DNA from 4 places in the Tatumella terrea genome. Region 1 is predicted to be linked to each of the others. Evidence: predicted binding sites of a transcription regulator. Region 1 holds the regulator's gene; each other region holds the start of a gene.
What was found. Region 1 encodes PurR, which represses purine synthesis genes. Its sites were predicted from a motif close to CANGCAAACGTTTGCNTG; they were not measured.
Positions count from the first base shown of each region.

Region 2: a site for PurR is predicted at 990-1,007, ahead of guaD (guanine deaminase). Genes of this name have one in related genera too.
Region 3: a site for PurR is predicted at 1,562-1,579, ahead of purE (5-(carboxyamino)imidazole ribonucleotide mutase). Genes of this name have one in related genera too.
Region 4: a site for PurR is predicted at 1,362-1,379, ahead of gcvT (glycine cleavage system aminomethyltransferase GcvT). Genes of this name have one in related genera too.

Region 1 covers NZ_BAAAFX010000006.1:279,086-282,240, forward strand. Annotated here, with positions in the region: gene punR (DNA-binding transcriptional activator PunR) at 1-681, shown strand, start outside; gene purR (HTH-type transcriptional repressor PurR) at 691-1,716, opposite strand; gene cydH (cytochrome bd-I oxidase subunit CydH) at 1,986-2,075, shown strand; gene ABD035_RS04330 (C40 family peptidase) at 2,194-2,991, opposite strand.
Region 2 covers NZ_BAAAFX010000026.1:4,026-7,180, reverse strand. Annotated here, with positions in the region: gene ydfG (bifunctional NADP-dependent 3-hydroxy acid dehydrogenase/3-hydroxypropionate dehydrogenase YdfG) at 40-789, opposite strand; gene guaD (guanine deaminase) at 1,211-2,554, shown strand; gene xdhA (xanthine dehydrogenase small subunit) at 2,538-3,155, shown strand, end outside.
Region 3 covers NZ_BAAAFX010000017.1:25,983-29,137, forward strand. Annotated here, with positions in the region: gene purK (5-(carboxyamino)imidazole ribonucleotide synthase) at 1-963, opposite strand, end outside; gene purE (5-(carboxyamino)imidazole ribonucleotide mutase) at 960-1,472, opposite strand; gene lpxH (UDP-2,3-diacylglucosamine diphosphatase) at 1,608-2,324, opposite strand; gene ppiB (peptidylprolyl isomerase B) at 2,324-2,818, opposite strand; gene cysS (cysteine--tRNA ligase) at 3,041-3,155, shown strand, end outside.
Region 4 covers NZ_BAAAFX010000013.1:179,452-182,606, forward strand. Annotated here, with positions in the region: gene ABD035_RS08960 (hypothetical protein) at 1-183, opposite strand, end outside; gene ABD035_RS08965 (GNAT family N-acetyltransferase) at 396-836, shown strand; gene gcvT (glycine cleavage system aminomethyltransferase GcvT) at 1,449-2,543, shown strand; gene gcvH (glycine cleavage system protein GcvH) at 2,568-2,951, shown strand; gene gcvP (aminomethyl-transferring glycine dehydrogenase) at 3,054-3,155, shown strand, end outside.

The sequences.
Region 1 (3,155 bases):
AAAATGCAATCTACCCGTCGTCAGTGTCAGCAACTGGCGAACGGCTGGCGTGGACAGGTCAGTATCGCCGTGGACAGGATTGTTAAACCGCAACGTATGCAGCAACTGGTGACTGACTTTTATCGCCATTTTCCGGATATTGAATTGCACATCAGTGAAGAAGTGTTTAATGGTGTATGGGATGCGCTGGCCGATGGCAGGGTGGATATGGCTATTGGTGCAACCCGTGCCGTGCCGGTGACCGGGCGGTTTGACTTCCGGGATATGGGGCACCTGAACTGGCGTTGTATTGTCAGTGCCGATCACCCTCTGGCGACAGGGGGGCCGCCGGGAGAAGAGAAATTGCGCGCCTGGCCCTCACTGATGCTGGAAGATACGTCCAGGGCCTTACCCCGACGTATCACCTGGTCACTGGATAATCAGCGACGTATGCCGGTGCCGGACTGGCAAACCGGTCTCGACTGCGTCAGGGCTGGGTTGTGTGTCGCCATGGTGCCGGGCCATCTGGCCAGGCCGCTGTTATCCCACGGCGAGGCCAGAGAATTACAGTTACCCGCCCCGTTTCCGGAAAGCCCCTGTTGCGTCAGTTGGGCCGGGGAACGTAGCTCACCGGCCTTACGCTGGATCCTCGACTACCTCGGGGATACTGACACACTGAATCAGGAGTGGCTGAGGGAATAAACGTGGCGCTTAGCGACGATAATCGACAAAAGGCCCATCCGTCACCGAACGGCGCTCAATCAGCCGTGGATTGACCTCAATGGTCTGAGGCTCCTCGCGTTTATTGACGATGCGGTCCAGCAACATATCCAGTGCCTTTTCACCCAGTTCACTTTTCGGCTGATGGATAGTGGTCAGCGCCGGGGTGAAGTAACGTGAATTGCGCACGTTATCATAGCCGATGATCGATATATCCTGCGGGACGCGTAATCCCTGTTCATCGGCAGCACAGATGGCACCCATCGCCATAATATCGCCGCCGCAGAACACCGCGGTCGGCAGTTGGGGTTGCGCAAGCAGCTGCTGCATGGCCTGATAGCCGGACTCCGGTTCAAAATCGCCCTGTACCAGCCATTCGTCACGCAGGGTGATACCGGCTTCCTGTAATGCTTTCAGGAAGCCAGACAGGCGTCCGCCTCCGGTGTTGCGTTCCATCTGCCCCGGGATACAGCCGATATCACGGTGACCCCGTTCGATCAGATAGCGTCCGGCCATATATCCGCCCTGGAAAGCGTTGTCCAGAATGGTATCGGTAAAATCCCCGCGGGAAACGCCCCAGTCCATGACCACCATCGGAATATTGCGGCTCTGTTCCAGCATATCCAGTAAGTCCTGCGGATACTCCGCACACATCACCAGCAGACCATCCACCCGTTTCTGGGCCATCATCGACAGGTAAGCACGCTGTTTTTTCAGATCATTATCGGCATTTCCGAGGATCAGGGTATAACCGTTCTCGAAACATTTTTTCTCGATAACTTCGATGATCTCTGCAAAATAGGGGGCTTCCAGGGACGTCGACAGCAGTCCTATGGTCCGGGTGTTATTCACTTTAAGACTTCTGGCGACGGCACTCGGGGAATAATGCAATTCATTAATTGCCTCCCGGACAGCCTTGCAGGTGTCTTCCGCAACAAAGCGGGTCTGATTAATGACATGTGAAACGGTAGTGGTGGAAACCCCTGCGCGTTTCGCCACATCTTTAATAGTTGCCATTCAATACTTACTCCGGGTTTATCATTATTCTGTGCTGGCCGAGTTAATCGTTTGCGTTTGCCCGAACTCAGGCAATCGTTCGTAATGTAGGGGGGACGATTGACCTGTGACGGGACGATAATCGCGCTCGAAATTTCAGCACGCATCATCGTTGCGCAACGAAGGGCGGCAATTCTAGCAAGGTCACGCCAATAAAACGAGATTTTTGCGCAACAGTATGGTAATTATAATAATGTCCACACAATTGTTGTGCTTATAAGGGGGAGCGAATGGATACTGATCTTAAACTGGCACTGACCACCACGGTTGTCGCATTACTGATGATTTGTGCATTCAGTTTTACTGCAATTATGCATTAACGGATGCATCCGGCCCCGGGAGGGTATTTCTGTCCCGCGACGGTAAATAAAAAAGCCTGAACAGTGTTCAGGCTTTTTTATGCTTCCTCTGTCGGAAGGACCGGTAACCGGTGCTGAATTAGCGTACCGTCGTCGGGGTCATCACGCGGCGGGCACCAATGTAGTGGCTCTGCCAGTATTCGTTGCTCAGGGCACTGATCTGTATGTCTTTGCCGGTACGCGGGGACTGAATAAATTTACCGTTACCCAGGTAGACACCGACATGGTCGGCCTTTTCACGGCCATGAATATGGAAGAACACCAGGTCGCCTTTTTCTAACTGATTACGTTTGATCGGCGCGGCATCGCGCAGGTGGAACATTTCGTTAGCGGTACGCGGGATCCGGTAATTCACCAAATCTTTATAGGCGTAATAGACCAGTCCGCTGCAATCGAAACCGGTATGGGGCGAAGAGCCTCCCCACTGATAGGGTTTACCTAGCTGGTCCATCAGTTTAACCATGGCGGTTTGACGGGCTTTCTGATAACGCATGCGGTGCGTACTGCTCATACGAATAGCGGTCAGTTTCTCTGACGGGCGGGCGTTCGATTTACGGGCAACGGGGCGATGACGTCCGTAAACTTTCTTTTCAATACGGTGATGTTCTGCGGTGCGGTGTTGCTCTTCACGGGCAGGATGTTCTCTGAGTTTGCGATGGCTGGCTAAGGCTTTTACACGGTGGCTAAGGGGCTGACGCGTTTTATGCCGTGAGCTGGTGGCTTTCACCGGTCTGCGCTTTCTTCGCATATCTTCGGTAACATTTTTCCGTGTCGCTTTATGATGAGAGACATTAATAGCAGAACGTGGCGCAGCTTCGGCGACGTTAAAAAACAGCTGTGCAACAGCAAGAATAAAAAGCGTGATAAGTAAACGCATAGTTGTCAGGTTACAGGTTAAATGTCCCGGAAAGAGAGAACATATTTAAAAAATAACATCTGACCTTTCAGCCAGCCCCAAATGCATTCTAATCCAGGTATTTATCAAATGTTAAGGTCTTTTTTCCGGAATCTGTTACGAGAAGTTTTTTGCCGGAAAATTGA
Region 2 (3,155 bases), on a different contig from region 1:
CAGCCTCTGTCCGGAGCGGTGAGCGGGGACACGGGTCACTCAGCCATTCTTTATCACTTTCAGTCCACCATAGGCCTGGCAGACCGGCATCATTTCCAGGGTATTAATGTTGACATGGGCCGGCAGGGTAGACACCCAGTAAACAGATTCGGTCACATCTTCGGCTGTCAGCGGCTGTGTCCCGTCATAGACAGAACTGGCTTTGCTGTCATCTCCTTTAAAGCGGACATTTGAAAACTCAGTACCGCCGACCAGCCCTGGTTCGATATTGGTGACCCGTACCGCCGTGCCCTGCAGGTCGGTACGCAGATTGAGACTGAACTGACGGACAAAGGCCTTCGTGGCGCCGTAGACGTTGCCGCCCATATAAGGCCAGTTACCGGCTGTAGACCCGATATTAATCACGTGACCTTTATTACGGGCTACCATACCCGGTAATACGGCCCGGGTCATAAATACCAGACCTTTGGCATTGGTATCTATCATGGTTTCCCAGTCGTCAGTACTGGCATTCTGTGCCGGTTCTATGCCCAGCGCCAGCCCGGCATTATTGACCAGAATATCGATAGCCTGCCATGCCTCGGGTAATTCGCTCAGGGCGTTATCGATAGCGTCTTTGTCGCGGACATCCAGCCGGAGGGGATACAGACTATCGCCGTGAGTGTCTTTCAGTTGCTGCAGGCGGTCGGCCCGACGTCCGGTGGCAATCACTTTATGTCCGTTTTCGATAAAACGACGGGTAATAGCTTCACCAAATCCTGCTGTCGCGCCTGTCACCAAAATAATCATGTTTTATTCCTTTTATTTTCCTGAGATGTCCCCTAAACATAGCATTGAAAACTGACACATGCCTATCGCTTATCAATGGCAGCGGGTGGCGGTTATCTGCGCATCAGCCATGCGCTCTTTCGTTGTGCACCGGCAACCCCGCTGCACTCTGACAGTGCAGCGGGGTTGCCGGTAACCGTGCTTCACCGGGAATGATTATCAACGCAACCGGTTGCCGGATAAATGCAACCGGTTGCTTTTATTTCAACCCGTAAAACGGCATGCTCCGGAAACCATTCGGGCATAAACAGGTTAACTTGTTGAAAATGAATAACTTTTCAATAAAAAATACTCTGGCATGTTACTTGCAATAGTATCCTGATAACGGATGGGTTATCAGCCGATTTCGGGAAAGAGACCGGAAAGGAGACGGGAAACTATGATGTCAAAAAAACGCCTGCAGGGATTCCGTGCCGCATTTATCCATTATGCGGGAGTGGCTCACCACAGTGATGAAATTGCAGGGCAATTACGTTATCTGCCCGATGGCTTGCTATTAATTGCCGACGGGAAGGTCGTTTCGCTGGCTCCCTGGACCGGCAGGGAGGATGTGCCGGAAGGCTGCGTGTTTACCGACTATCAGGGTCGGCTGATTATGCCCGGCTTTATCGATACCCATATTCACTATCCACAGACAGAGATGATTGCCGCGTACGGGGAACAACTGCTGGAGTGGCTGGAACAGTATACCTTTCCGGTGGAAAGCAAGTACGGAGACAGTGAGTATGCCAGTGCGATGGCGGCCTTTTTTATCCGTCAGCTTTTCAGTCATGGCACGACCACTGCGCTGGTCTTTGCCTCTGTGCATCCGGAATCTGTAGATGCGCTCTTCCGGGAAGCTCAGAAGTACGCCATGCGTATTATTGCCGGTAAAGTCATGATGGACAGGCATGTGCCCGCGGCTTTACAGGAAGATCCGGCCGAAAGCGCCCGGCAGACCCGTGAACTGATCGAACGCTGGCATGGAAAAGGGCGGCTGGGTTACGCCATCACCCCGAGATTTGTTCCTACCTCCTCACCGGCACTGATGGAACAGGCGGGCGACCTGCGCCGTGAATATCCGGATGTCTGGATGCAGACCCATCTGAGTGAAAATTTACGGGAGATTGAGTGGGTCAGTGAGCTTTACCCGGAACATGACAGTTACCTCGGCGTCTATGACCATTACCGGCTGACAGGGAAACGCAGCGTCTTTGCACACTGTATTCATCTGCAGGATCAGGAATGGACGTGTCTGGAACAGACCGGCTCTTCCGTAGCTTTCTGTCCGTCTTCTAATCTGTTCCTCGGCAGCGGTCTGTTTAAGTTGTCTGCAGCGAAGGCGAGGAAAATTCCGGTCGGGATCGGTACCGATGTCGGTGCCGGAACCAGTTTTAGTCTGCTGCGTACACTGGGGGATGCCTATAAGGTGCAGCAATTACAGAGCTATAAACTGAATGCCTGCGAAGCTTTTTATCATGCCACGCTCGGCGGCGCTCATGCGCTGGACCTGGATAATGTTATCGGTAACTTCGCACCGGGGAAAGAAGCTGACTTTATTGTGGTTGACCTGAAGGCCACACCGCTGCAGAAACTGCGCTGTGCCGGAAGTCAGGATATTACGGATCAGCTTTTTGTCCTGATGACACTGGGGGACGAACGTAATATCACCCATACCTGGGTTAACGGCGAATGTGTCTGGGCGCAGGGTGAGACACAGGAGAATGACCATGCAATTTTTGCTTAATCAGCAGCTGATTACGGTCAGTCATCTGGACCCGAATATGACGGTGCTGAATTATCTGCGGGAAGAGAAACAGCGGTGCGGTACCAAAGAGGGCTGTGCCTCGGGCGACTGTGGTGCCTGTACGGTGGTGGTGGCTTCACTGGAAGAGGATGAACTGAAGTATCAGACGGTGAACAGTTGCCTGACACTGGTCAGTGCCTTACACGGCAAACAACTGATCACCGTGGAAGACCTGCAGGAGGGACAGCAGCTTCACCCCGTACAGCAGGCCATGGTCGATAACCATGCCTCTCAGTGCGGTTTCTGTACCCCGGGCTTTGTGATGTCCCTGTTTGCCCTGATGAAACACAAGGGTCCCGGCGGACATACAGAGACAGAACAGGCGCTGGCCGGTAACCTCTGCCGCTGTACCGGCTATCGCCCAATCCTGCAGGCCGCCAGTGATATTATGCGTCAGGGGACGGGGCAGGATCAGTTTCTGCGTCAGCAGGCGCTGACGAAAAAACAGCTCAATGCGATACAGACACCGGAAATACAGGTCCTTCAACAAGAGGCGCGGGTCTGTTATCTGCCGCAGAATGTGACACAGCTTGCGGGACTT
Region 3 (3,155 bases), on a different contig from region 1:
GGTCAGGTTCAGGTGGCCCAGCTTACGGCCCGGACGAACCTCTTTGTCGTACCAGTGCAGATGGACCAGAGGATGTGACAGCCACCGGGTATCCAGTTCGCAACCTATCAGGTTAACCATCACCGACGGCGCGAAGACCACCGGTTCGGGCAGGGGCAGACCGGTGATTGCCCGCAGATGTAACGCAAACTGGCTGATCGAAGCACCGTTCTGTGTCCAGTGACCGCTGTTATGAACCCGCGGGGCCAGTTCGTTAATTAACAGGCCTTCAGGAGTAATAAAACATTCCATCGCCATCACACCGACATAGTCCAGTTCCTGCATAATCGCTGTCAGCATCGACTCGGCCTGGCGCTGCTGTGCGGCATCCGGCTCAGGCAGGGCAACACTACACATCAGAATACCGTTATGGTGCAGGTTATGGGTCAGGGGATAAAAGACCAGCGTGCCGTCATGACCACGGGCACCGACCAGGGAAACCTCACCGGAAAAATCTATGCCCTGTTCCACGATACATTCGCCATAGCACTCTTCCGGCAGCGTCTGACAATCGCTCTCCCGCAGTCGCCACTGGCCGCGGCCATCATAGCCCCCGGTCCGGCGTTTCACGATGGCCAGGTCACCCAGGCGCTGAAAAACCTCCGGCCACTGTGCTGCATCGCTCAGCAGTTGCCACGGGGCCGTCGCCAGGCCTAACTGATCGAGCAGTTGCTTCTGGGTCAGACGGTCGGCCAGTCGCGGAAAAATATCCCGGTTAACAAACGCCGGATGACTGGCCAGGGCCTGTGTCAGCGGGGTTTCCGGCCAGCGTTCGATTTCGGCGGTGATCACGCTCTCGCGGATAGGCAGGCTTTCCGGTTCTGCATCAATACCGACAGGGTAGACAGCAATTCCCAGCGGCTCCCCGGCCTGGCGTAGCATCCGTCCCAGTTGTCCGTTACCTAATACGCAAACCGGTTTCATGCGTCTTCCTCCCGTGGGTCCGGATGGTTCAGCACCGCTTCACTTTGCTGCGTCCGCCAGTCGGACAGACGCTGCGTCAGTCCGGCATCGTTAACGGCCAGAATTTGCGCGGCCAGCAGAGCGGCGTTGGCGGCACCGGCTTTACCGATCGCCAGCGTCCCGACCGGGATCCCGCGCGGCATCTGCACGATAGAATACAGGCTATCGACACCGCTGAGCGCTGCGCTCTGTACCGGGACCCCCAGTACCGGCACCAGAGTTTTGGCCGCCAGCATACCTGGCAGGTGTGCTGCACCGCCGGCACCGGCAATAATCACATGAAAGCCCTGCTGCTGTGCATTCTCAGCAAAGCTGAACAATTTATCCGGGGTGCGGTGTGCAGACACCACTTCCACGTGGTGCGCAAGATCCAGTTCGTTAAGAATTTCTGCAGCATACTGCATCGTAGCCCAGTCACTTTTAGAACCCATAATGATAGCGATACGGGCCGGGGCAGTATTCGACGACATGCGGTCAACTCCTGTGAGTAGATAAAAAACCTGAAGGCGGACAGGTATTACACCTTGAGAAGGGCGTGAGAATAGCATGAGTCGGGAAGAAGGAAAACGGTTGCGTCGTGACACAACCGGACAAAATAGCCTGATTTACCAGGGGAAAGCGATGAGGCTGACCCCGTCTGCATCCAGCTGGATCATAGAACCTTCCTGATGCCAGGCACCGAGGACGGCCCGCTCTGCGGGGTGATCACTGACAGTGAGACGATGAATGGCCGGACGGTGGGTATGACCATGGATCAATAGTGAGGCCTGGTAACGTTCCATCACGGCTTCGACGGCCTGTTGATTCACATCCATGATTTGCTGGCTTTTGGTCTGATTGGCCTGCTGACTGTCATTACGCAACCGGACGGCGACTTTCTGGCGCAGCCACAACGGCAGCCTCAGAAACAGGCGCTGCAGCCAGGGCTGATGAACTTTCTCGCGAAAGCGCAGGTAACCGGCATCATCGGTGCAGAGGGTATCACCATGCATAATCAGAACGCGGTGACCATAGAGTTCCAGTAACTGTTCTTCGGGGAGTAACTGCATACCGCAGCGGGCAGCAAACTTTTTCCCCAGTAAGAAGTCGCGGTTACCGTGGATAAACCAGACCGGGATCGTCAGGGCAGAGAGCGCCTCAGCGACCTGTTGGTGCAGCGGGTTCGGGTCATCATCGCCGATCCAGCTTTCAAACAGATCGCCCAGGATATACAGGGCTTCACAGGCTGTGGCTTCACGCTGTAAAAAACGCAGAAAACCGGCAGTAATTGCCGGTTCCTGCTGACACAGATGCAAATCTGCAATAAAAAGTGTCCGCGACATTACTCGCTGATGGTCACTTTCTGAATGACAACGTCTTCTTTAGGGACGTCCTGGTGCATACCGCTACGGCCGGTAGAAACTGCTTTGATTTTCTCAACCACATCCATACCTTCGACCACTTCGGCGAAGACACAGTAGCCCCAGCCCTGAACGCTTTCATCACGGAAGTTCAGGAAGTCATTATCTGCAACGTTGATGAAGAACTGTGCTGTGGCAGAGTGCGGTGCAGAAGTACGTGCCATTGCCAGTGTACCGCGGGTGTTCTTCAGACCATTGCTGGCTTCGTTACGGATTTCAGCGTTGGTTGATTTCTGCTTCATCCCTGGCTCAAAACCGCCCCCCTGGATCATGAAGCCATTGATGACGCGATGGAAAATGGTGTTGTCATAAAACCCTTCACGGCAGTAGGTCAGAAAGTTTTCTACGGTAGCCGGGGCTTTATCATCGAAGGTTTTAATGACGATATCACCAAAATTAGTCTGGAAAGTGACCATAATTTCATCCTGTCATGGTTGTTGTGCAGTATTTCAGCCTTTTCTGTGATTCAGAAAGGGCATTGACGATGGCACCTTATACCATAAATTTGAGGTATACGGCAGTAGGGGAAGTGGGCCTCCGGTTACCGGGCTTGCTTTACGTCGCAGTCCCGTGAAAAATACGGCACAATAACCCGAGTTATCGCACACGCAGAACACACGCAGAAACGGAAGAGTTAAATGCTAAAAATCTATAACACTCAGAGCAGACAAAAAGAGGAATTTAAACCTATTCATGCCGGGAAAATTGGCATGTACGTGTGCGGTATTACCGTTTATGACCTGTGCCATATCG
Region 4 (3,155 bases), on a different contig from region 1:
CGTGGTGACTGTCTGCTGGCTCAGGTCTGCCAGTCTGCGGAGTGCGCTCTCCGCATCCATGGCATTCACTTCTTCAAAGCATTTCTGCCAGCCTTCCGCGGCCAGTTGCGCGGATTTTTCCACATCCTGCCTGTCTGTGGCGGCGATGTGGTTACCCTTTTTGAAAAAACAGAACTCCGGCATGGTTTCCCCCGCGAACAATGGTGTCGTCAGAAATAACATAGCTAATGTGGACTGATTTTGTACAGTGCCGTCTTTCAGTTATGTCAGAGACAGGGGCTGAACGGAACCCGTACGCTTTTCCGGCTAACCCGTCTGTCATTCCCCGAAAGCAGATATACAAGCGGTATTCCGGTGGTTATTCTGACTTATCACAAAAAGAAAGAGAGGGCAGAATGACGGTTCGTATACGCGAGGTTCAGGCCGGGGATTACGACGCCTGGATGACACTGTGGCAGCAATATCTGGCCTTTGCCGGCAGTGAGCTTGATCAGTCGGTGACCTTATCGACCTGGGAAAGAGCACTGTCGCCAGACTCTTCACTGATGTGCAGGGTGGCGGAGACAGATAAGCAGATTATCGGGTTTGCTATCTTTGTTTTACATGAAGGAGCCTGGTATACGCAGCCTTTGTGTTATCTGGAAGATCTCTTTGTGGACGAGACCATGCGGGGGCTGGGTGCGGGTAAAGCGCTGATCGAAGCCATCCGTGACGAAGCTAAAGAAAAATCCTGGGCGAAAGTTTACTGGATAACCCGTGAGTCCAATCCGGCAAGAAAGCTCTACGACAGGCTGGCTGAACTGGGCGATTTTGTTCGTTACAGTATCAGTCTGTAAACTGCACCCTGTAAACATACACAGACCGGGCATCTGCCGGACAGAAGAGCGTCTGACCACTGAGTGACCGGTCTGTTATGACCCCGATGCCGTTGTCCCGGGCCGGGCCGGGGAAGAACAGACTAGTGATCGTCCGGCGATAAGCGGAATACCTCTTTATGATAGCGTTCCGGCATAACCATGGGGCATTTCCCGCGAGAACAGCTTCCTGTCATTCAGTCGCGGGACAACAGGTCGTGTTGCACCACTTTTGAACCTCATTTGATTTATTCTAATTCGACGTCCTCCTTTGCCATACTTTTTCTAATCCTTAGCAAAAACACGGTCATTAATTTGTCACCGGCATTCGCCGGTCAGTTGTCTTTAAATTCTGCTCTAAGGAGTGTCTGACGGTGATTTGTTCAGGGAACCGTCGGTTATCTGGTGTTTTTTGCTGCAGAAGGTTCTGCACCATCAGGGGGCATCACGGTTTTTTGCCATTATTTTGCTTATGGTGAAGTACCGAATTCGGTGGTAAGTTTTTCACAGGGTATCGTTTGCGCCCGGGGTTTTAACCCCGGAACACGTAAATCACCACCGGTAAACCTCTCACTTTTCGACAGGACGACGGTTATGACTCAGCACACCCCCTTATTTGAACAGCATCAGGCCTGTGGTGCCAGGATGGTCGATTTCCATGGCTGGATGATGCCGCTGCATTATGGCTCGCAGATCGATGAGCATCTGGCGGTGCGGCAGGATGCCGGAATGTTTGACGTCTCCCACATGACGATCGTGGATCTGCACGGTGCCCGGACCCGTGAGTTTCTTCGTTATCTGCTGGCCAATGATGTCGCACGGCTGACACACCCCGGCAAAGCGCTCTATACCGCCATGCTGAATGCCTCCGGCGGCGTGATTGATGATTTGATCGTTTACTTTCTGACAGAGGATCACTTCCGGCTGGTGGTCAACTCTGCGACCCGCGAAAAAGATCTAGCCTGGATCAGCTCTCATGCGGTGCCTTTTGGTGTCACCTTACAGGAACGCAGCGAACTGGCGTTAATTGCCGTTCAGGGGCCTCATGCTCAGCAAAAAGTACAGGGCCTGCTGACAGAGAGCCAGCGGCAGGACACTGAAGGGCTGGCACCGTTCTTCGGTGTACAGAGCGGAGAGTGGTTTATTGCTACCACCGGTTATACCGGTGAGTCGGGTTATGAAATAGCGCTACCGGCAGAACAGGCACCTGATCTGTGGCGGCGTCTGCAGGAGGCCGGTGTCAGGCCTGCCGGGCTGGGTGCCCGTGACACACTGAGGCTGGAAGCCGGGATGAATCTCTACGGGCAGGATATGGATGAGGGCGTCTCGCCGCTGGCCGCCAATATGGGCTGGACCATTGTCTGGCAGCCGGAAGACAGACAGTTTATTGGCCGTGAGGCCCTGGAAGCGCAGCGTGAGCGGGGGACCGAAAAACTGGTCGGTCTGGTGCTGAAAGAAAAAGGCGTCCTGCGTCACGCGCAACCGGTGCTGTTTACCGATACCGATGGCGTCCGTCAGCAGGGCATTATCACCAGTGGATCGTTTTCACCGACCCTGGGCGTCAGCATTGCCCTTGCCCGCGTGCCCGCTTCCATCGGCGACAGTGCCGTGGTACAGATAAGACAGCGCGAAATGCCGGTTACCGTCTGCAAACCGGTGTTCGTTCGTGCTGGTAAACCTTTGGTATAACAATAATTTCAGGAGATAACCCGAATGAGCAATGTTCCGGCTGAATTAAAATACCGCGAGAGTCATGAATGGGTGCGTCAGGAAGCTGACGGCAGCGTTACCGTCGGGATCACCGAACATGCGCAGGAATTACTGGGCGATATGGTGTTTGTTGACCTGCCGGATGTCGGCGCTCAGGTCACCCAGGGAGAAGATTGTGCGGTAGCTGAGTCCGTGAAGGCCGCTTCTGATATTTATGCACCGCTCAGCGGTGAAGTGATTGCGATTAATGAGGCGCTGGGTGAGCACCCGGAACTGGTGAACAGCGCGCCTTATGAGAACGGCTGGCTGTTTAAACTGAAACCAGCCAGCGACAGTCAGCAGGGACTGCTGGATGCGGAAGCCTATACCGCGTCTATCGGCGAATAAACGCCCTCCGGTGACCGGCAGAATACTGCCGGTGCCCTCTGCCAGAGCAGGAACTCTGCGTCCTGCTATTTATCTTCCCGCCTGATTCAGGATGCAAAGCGAATGACCCGGACACTCAGCCAGCTCGAAAATCAGAATGACTTTATTACCCGCCATATCGGACCCTCACCACAGCAGCAGGAAAAAATGCTGCAATCTATCGGT